Regions from separate parts of the Janthinobacterium sp. KBS0711 genome, predicted to be linked through region 3. Evidence: predicted binding sites of a transcription regulator. Region 3 holds the regulator's gene; each other region holds the start of a gene.
The links. The regulator FliA, encoded in region 3, starts transcription of late flagellar genes. The targets are predictions, from matches to a motif close to CTAAAGTTTNNNNNNNNNNNGCCGNTA.

Region 1 (2,267 bases), on a different contig from region 3:
GGCCCTGCGGCCGACGGATTTTGCCGTGCGTTATGGTGGCGAGGAAATGATGGTGATCTTGCCCGATACGAGCGAACATGTGGCCCTGCGGGTGGCCGAACGCTTGTGCGAGCGCATGCAGCAAGCCGTCATCTTCGCCGACATGCGCAGCGCGCTGCCGCACATCACGGGTTCCTTCGGCGTGGCCAGCCTGGCGGCCGAACAGGACGACCATGCGCTGATCGCGGCCGCCGACGCGGCGCTGTATCGCGCCAAAGCCAACGGCCGCAACCGCGTAAGCACCTGATAAAAAGCCCATGGCGTCGTTGCATTGCCTCGTCGTACATTCGTACTGCCTTCGGCAATGCGCCTGGCCCTGGACATTTTCTCAGGCGCTTCCGGCGTAATATTGATCAGGCAGCCTTGCTGTCGGCCGGCTTGGCGGCGTCATCCTTCTTGCTGCTGTGCGCGGCGATGAAATCCGCATAGCCTTTCTGCACCAGCTCGTACGTCTTGTCGATATTGCCGGCGATATCGCCTTTCAACACTTTCAAGCCGCCCAGAATGTCGCGCGCTTCCTTGAAGCCTTTTTCCATGCCGCCGCTGATGGTGTCCATGAACTTGGTCAGGGCCGTATCGTCATCCAGGTCGGGATTCTGTTTCTTGAAGGCATCAAAAAAACCCGTCGACAGCGATACAATGCGGCTCGCCGTCGCTTCGGCGCTATTGTCCTGCGACGCGGCGTTCTGGATCGCATCTTCGCCGTACTGGCCCTTCAGCGCTTCATTGATGTTGGTGATGGCCGTCTTGTACAGCAGCGCCAGCGGCTCGTTCTCGGAACCGATCGACACGTTCAGCGAGGCCTGCATGATGGAGGCGTTCAATTGCAGCTTGGTACGGTCGTTGACGCTCATTTCAGCGTTGACGCCGTCCTTTTGCTGGACTTTATCGTCCTTGCCGGCAACGCCCGTACTGACGGAAGTCACGGAAGGGTTGGAATTGCCGCTTGCGGCGATGGGAATTGACACGATAGACCTCCTTGAACGGGCAATGTATGCCACCATGCGGGAAACGCGATGATGACCATCCTCTCGTGTAGTATCGGCAGGTTTTCAGAAAACTGTAGCAGCGGCGCTCTTTTACCGGCCCGGATAACCAATCAAGTAACCAAGTAATGACCATCAATGACTAACCAGACCTTTCTTTGGCACGATTACGAAACCTTTGGCGCCCAGCCGCGCCGCGACCGCCCGGCCCAGTTCGCCGCCATCCGCACGGATGCCGAACTCAACGAGATCGGCGAGCCGATCATGCTGTATTGCCAGCCTGCCAATGATTTCCTGCCCGACCCGCAATCGTGCCTGATCACGGGCATCACGCCGCAGCAGTGTCTGCAACTGGGCGTGCCCGAGCACCAGTTCGCCGCCACCATCGAAGCGGCCTTTTCGGAACCGGGCACCATCGGCGTGGGCTACAACACCATCCGTTTCGACGATGAAGTCACGCGCTTCCTGTTCTGGCGCAACCTGATCGACCCGTATGCGCGCGAATGGAAAAACCATTGCGGCCGCTGGGATATCCTCGACGTGGTGCGCATGACGCACGCGCTGCGCCCGGAAGGCATTCAATGGCCGAAGCGCGACGATGGCCAGACCAGTTTCAAGCTGGAACACCTGAGCAAGGCCAATGGCCTGGCCCACGAAGCGGCGCACGATGCGCTGTCCGACGTGCGCGCCACCATCGCCCTGGCCCGCCTGATCAAGCAGAAACAGCCGAAACTGTTCGAATTCTGCCTGGCCCTGCACAAAAAGGACCGGGTCGCCAGCGAAATGGGCATGCACCTGGCCGCCGGCGAGCGCCAACCTTTTCTGCACGTGTCCGGCATGTTCCCCGCCGAACGGGGCTGCGTGGGCGTCGTCTGGCCGCTGGCCACGCACCCGAGCAACAAGAACGAGATCCTCGTCTGGGATTGCGCTTACGACCCGCGCGAACTGTTCGAGCTGGACGCCGACACCATCCGCACGCGGCTGTTCACGCGCAAGGACGCCATGCCCGAAGGCATGACGCGCCTGCCCGTGAAGAGCGTGCACCTGAACAAGTCGCCCATGCTTGTCGGCAACCTGAAAACCCTGTCGCCGGCCATGGCCGCGCAATGGGGCATCGACGTGGACGCGGCGAAGGTCAACGCGCAATTCGCCGCCACGGCGCCAAACATGGATGCGATCTGGGCCGAAGTGTTCCAGCGCCCGGGCGCGAATGCCGCGCTGGACGTGGATGAGGATTTGTAC
Region 2 (2,267 bases), on a different contig from region 3:
CAGGCGACGGGGCCTGGCGCGCCGTCGAAATACTGGGTCTTGCTGCGCAAGCCATTCGGCCGCAAGAAAAAGGATGTGCCCGTACTGACGGAGGCGGTGGACGAGGGGGCGAGCGAACCGGAGCCGGAGCCGTTCTCGCGATAATTGTGCTGCAAGGCTGCACTACAATTTGATATAAAAAAAGATATTGAAAAAATACATGGAAACACTGGCCAATCGCGTTGCCTATTTCTCAAAGATGGTGCTATGATTAATTCAGTGGACTTGCTCTACGACAAAACAGCCCCAGCCTGGCGCAGTCACCAACGATAGTGTGGCGCGGCAAACCAGGTGTAGCGTTGCATAAACGCCTGGGTCTGGAAGCGGTTCGCGATGCCGACGATGTGCTCGCGAACGCCGGATGCAACCGGCAGCGAGGCGACGCCAGGAGATACCTGGGGCTCGCCTTCCACATTCCCGCCTCCTTGCTCCAGGCATGGCGGCAGACGTAAAAAAAGCACCCGCGGGTGCTTTTGTCGTTTCCGGTGCTGCAAGCTTTCTTACATGCGGGCGCGCGAACCCTGCATGGCGTTCGGCAGTTGCGTCATCCATGGTTCCGTGATGGCGCGGATTTCGCGGTCGTTGGCCAGGATTTGCTTGAGCAAGTCGATCTTGCGCAGGCGCGAGGCGCCGGCCAGGGCAGGCACCTTGCCCGTCACGGTCGCGCTGGCGGCGCTGGCGCACTGGTTTTCCAGGGTATCCAAGCCATCCCAGTCGCTCGAACGTGCGGCCACGACCATTTTGTTGGTCATTCCTGCAATATTTTCATACATCGAAAGAACGTCGTTGGAGGTCATGAGCACACCCGTAACTAGTGAATGGATTACCGCTTGTCCAGATTAACGGCAGGTCCTAGGGGAACTTGAGGGTGTTTTTGAAAAAAAAGTGAAAATAATTTAGATGATTGCTTGGCTGCTGCCGGAATCGCCTGCCAAGCCGCATGCCTGCTGGCGTCGTAGTGACAGGGGAGTGTGTTGCGGCGCCTCAAAACGCGTTATGATTTTGCACACTACTGTCGTTACTTTGCCTGAAAGGATCACCATGCGCGTTGTCACTGCTGCCGCTTCCTCTTTCCACGGTCCCTGGCGCAAGCGCGCCATGGTGCTGGCCCTGTCCGGCATCGCGCTGGCCGGGGGCGCCGTCCACGCGCATGGCCAGGAGGCGGCCGCCAGTCCCGCCGCCGCGATGGCGGCGCCCACGGCTGTCTTGCCCGGCGACGATTTCTATGATTACGTGAATGGCGACTGGCTGCGCAACACGGAAATTCCCGCCGACCGCAGCAGCTGGGGCTCGTTCGCCATCCTCGCCAACGCCACCAACGAGCGCATCATCGCTCTCGTCGAAGGCCTGGCGGCGGCGCCGCAGGCCGATGCCTCGGCGCGCCAGGTCAGCGATTTTTACCGTTCCTGGATGGATGAATCGGCTATCGAAGCGAAAGGCTGGGCGCCGATCAAGCCGCTATTGAAGAAGATCGATGGCATACGCGACCAGGCAGGACTGGCCCGCGCGCTGGGCGAGAGCCTGCGCGCCGATGTCGACCCGCTCAACGCCACCAATTTTTATACGGAAAACCTGTTCGGCCTGTGGGTGGCGCAAGACTTGAACGACACCACGCGCAATGTGGCCTATCTGCTGCAGGGCGGACTGGGCTTGCCCGACCGCGCCTTCTACCAGAGCGACAGCGCCCGCATGCAGGGCTTGCGCGCGGGATACCAGGCGCATATCGCCGCCATGCTCAAGCAGGCCGGCTACAGCGATGCGCCGGCCCGCGCCGCGCGCGTGTTTGCGCTGGAGCAGCAAATTGCCACCAGCCATGCCAGCCGCGAGGATTCGGCCGATGTCGCCAAGGGCAATAACGCGTGGCGCGCCGCCGACTTCGCCAGCAAGGCGCCTGGGCTGGACTGGAAAGTCTTCTTCCAGGCGGCCGGCCTGGGCAAGCAGGGGGATTTCATCGTCTGGCACCCGACGGCCATGACGGGCAGCGCGGCGCTGGTGGGTAGCGTGCCGTTGGCCACGTGGAAGGATTTCCTGGCTTTCCACGCGATCAACCATTTCAGCACCACCTTGCCGAAGGCGGCCGCCGACCAGCGTTTTGCCTTCTATGGCAGCGCCCTGAGCGGCACGCCGCAGCAGTCGCCGCGCAGCAAGCGCGCGCTGGCCGCGACGAATGCGGCCCTGAGCGACGCCGTCGGCAAGCTGTACGTGGACCGCTATTTCCCGGCTGAGTC
Region 3 (2,267 bases):
GCGCTTCCATGATGATGGGCGGCGCGCCCTTTTCCAGGCTGAAGGCCTGGCCGATGGCGTTCTGGAAGACGCGGTACTTGCCTTCGTTGACTTGCGAAATCGCGTACATCACAACAAAGAAGGCGAACAACAAGGTGATGAAGTCGGCGTACGAGATCAGCCAGCGGTCCTGGTTGTCCGGTTCCTCGTCATACTTCCTGCGCGCGCGCCGCATCATGGTCAGTGCTCGTGCAGCAGGCTCGACACGCGCTCTTCGATGATGCGCGTATGGTCGCCCGTGGCGATGTCGTACAGCACGGCGGCCGTGATTTCGTACTGCAGCACGCGGCGCGAGACGATGGCCTTGAGTTTATTCGCCACCGGCAGGAACAGCAAGTTGGCCAGGCCCACGCCGTAGATGGTCGAGACAAACGCCACGGCGATGCCGCTGCCTAATTTACTTGGGTCGGTGAGGTTTTCCATCACGTGGATCAGGCCCAGCACGGCGCCCAGGATGCCGATGGTGGGCGAATAGCCGGCCGCCGACTCCCATACCTTGACGGCCTGGCGCTCGGCCATCTCATAGGCGGAGATTTCCACGTCGAGCAGCTGGCGCAGCTTGTCCGGCGCGATGCCGTCGACGATCATGCGCAAGCCCTTGGCGTTGAAGCGGTCGGCCGTGTTTTCCATCAGACGCTCGAGCGCCAGCGGGCCATCGCGGCGCGCCGTCAGGCTCCATTGCCCGATGTCGCGCGCCAGCGCGGCACGCGTATCGGCTGGCGGCAGGAAGACCCAGCGCAGCATTTCCAGGCCGCGCACGAAAGTGCGCAGCCGCGTTTGCAGCAGCACGGCGCCGAAAGTGCCGATGATGACGATGGCAAAGGCGGCCGGCTGCAGCAGGGAGGCCATCTTGCCGCCTTCCAGTGCCTGGCCGACCAAGAGGCCTGCCAGCGCCAGCGCCAGCCCGATTACGCTGGACCAGTCCACGCCTGCTCCCTCAAAGTTGCGCGCAGGCGCGCGACGGCCTGGGTATGCAGCTGCGAGACGCGCGATTCGGATACGCCCATCACCGCGCCGATCTCCTTCAGGTTCAGCTCTTCTTCGTAATACAGGCCCATGAGTATTTTCTCGCGTGGTGGCAGCGCGTCGATGGCATCGATCACGGATTGCCGGAAATCGGTATCGAGCAGGGAACGCAAGGGGTCGCTGTCCTCGTCCACGCAGTGGCGGTCGAGGAAGCTGTCATTGCCGTCCGGGTCATGAAAGTCTTCGTAGTACACGAGCTGGTGGCCGCCGCCGTCGCCCAGCATTTCCTGGTAGTCGGCCAGCGACATTTTCAGCAGTTTCGCCACTTCCGACTCCGTCGGCGGATGGCCGAGACGCTGCTGCAAGGTGCTCATCGCCTCTTCGATCTTGCGCATGTTCTGGCGCATGCTGCGCGGCAACCAGTCGCTGGTGCGTAATTCGTCGAGCATGGCGCCGCGGATGCGCAGCACGGCATACGTCTCGAACTGCGCGCCATGCGTCTCTTCATAGCGGCTGATGGCATCGAGCAGGCCGATCATGCCGGCCTGGATCAGGTCATCGACCTCGACCGAAGGCGGCAATTTCGCCTTCATATGGTGCGCCAGACGCTTTACCAGCGGAATGTGCTCCGTCAGCAAATAGTCCTTGTTCGATTTCCCTTTGACCGTGTACATAGGCTGCTTATTGTTTTCTCATCTTATCTGGTGCTACGGTTGGCTTCAGGCGCTGAACTGGTGGGCGCTCCCCGTCTGGTACAAGGTGCCGCCAAGCACGGGCGCCGCCGAACGGGCCAGCCGCTCGGCCAGTCCGCGAAACGCCACCGAGGCGCCGGCCAGCGGAAACGCATCGACCACGCTGCGGCCCAGCCGCGCCGCGCGGTGCAGATACTCATCGGCTGGCACCGACCCCATCGACGTCAGCTTCACGGCCAGGTAGCGGCTCGCCGCCTGCGCCATATTATCGTATACCACTTTTGCCTCGGATTCGGAAGCGCCGGTGACGAGAATGCCGAACGGACGGCGTCCCAGTTCCTGGCTCAGGCGCTTGATCAGGCAGTACGCCGCCTTGATCGAGGTGGCGCTGGTGGAGACTTGCACAACGATATCGGACGACGCCATCAAGGGCACGGGGAAACAGGCGCCCTCTTCTGCCACGACGCCGTCGACCAGCACGATGCCGCTCTGGCGCGCCAGCACGTCGAAGGTCTTGCCCAGGCGGCGCAGTTCGTCCTCGCCCGCATAGTCCATGCTGTCCATCAAATG

Region 1: VM94_RS22175 (DUF5610 domain-containing protein) is a predicted target of FliA. The motif match lies at 1,079-1,105, and genes of this name have one in related genera.
Region 2: VM94_RS21815 (flagellar protein FliT) is a predicted target of FliA. The motif match lies at 880-906, and genes of this name have one in related genera.

The regions. Positions count from the first base shown of each region.
Region 1 covers NZ_LBCO01000033.1:786,126-788,392, forward strand. Annotated here, with positions in the region: gene VM94_RS22170 (GGDEF domain-containing protein) at 1-286, shown strand, start outside; gene VM94_RS22175 (DUF5610 domain-containing protein) at 393-1,007, opposite strand; gene sbcB (exodeoxyribonuclease I) at 1,164-2,267, shown strand, end outside.
Region 2 covers NZ_LBCO01000033.1:711,518-713,784, reverse strand. Annotated here, with positions in the region: partial or broken gene VM94_RS21820 (hypothetical protein) at 1-144, shown strand, start outside; gene VM94_RS21815 (flagellar protein FliT) at 540-791, opposite strand; gene VM94_RS21810 (M13 family metallopeptidase) at 1,081-2,267, shown strand, end outside.
Region 3 covers NZ_LBCO01000035.1:488,188-490,454, forward strand. Annotated here, with positions in the region: gene motD (flagellar motor protein MotD) at 1-214, opposite strand, end outside; gene VM94_RS25355 (flagellar motor protein) at 220-966, opposite strand; gene VM94_RS25360 (RNA polymerase sigma factor FliA) at 948-1,679, opposite strand; gene VM94_RS25365 (MinD/ParA family ATP-binding protein) at 1,725-2,267, opposite strand, start outside.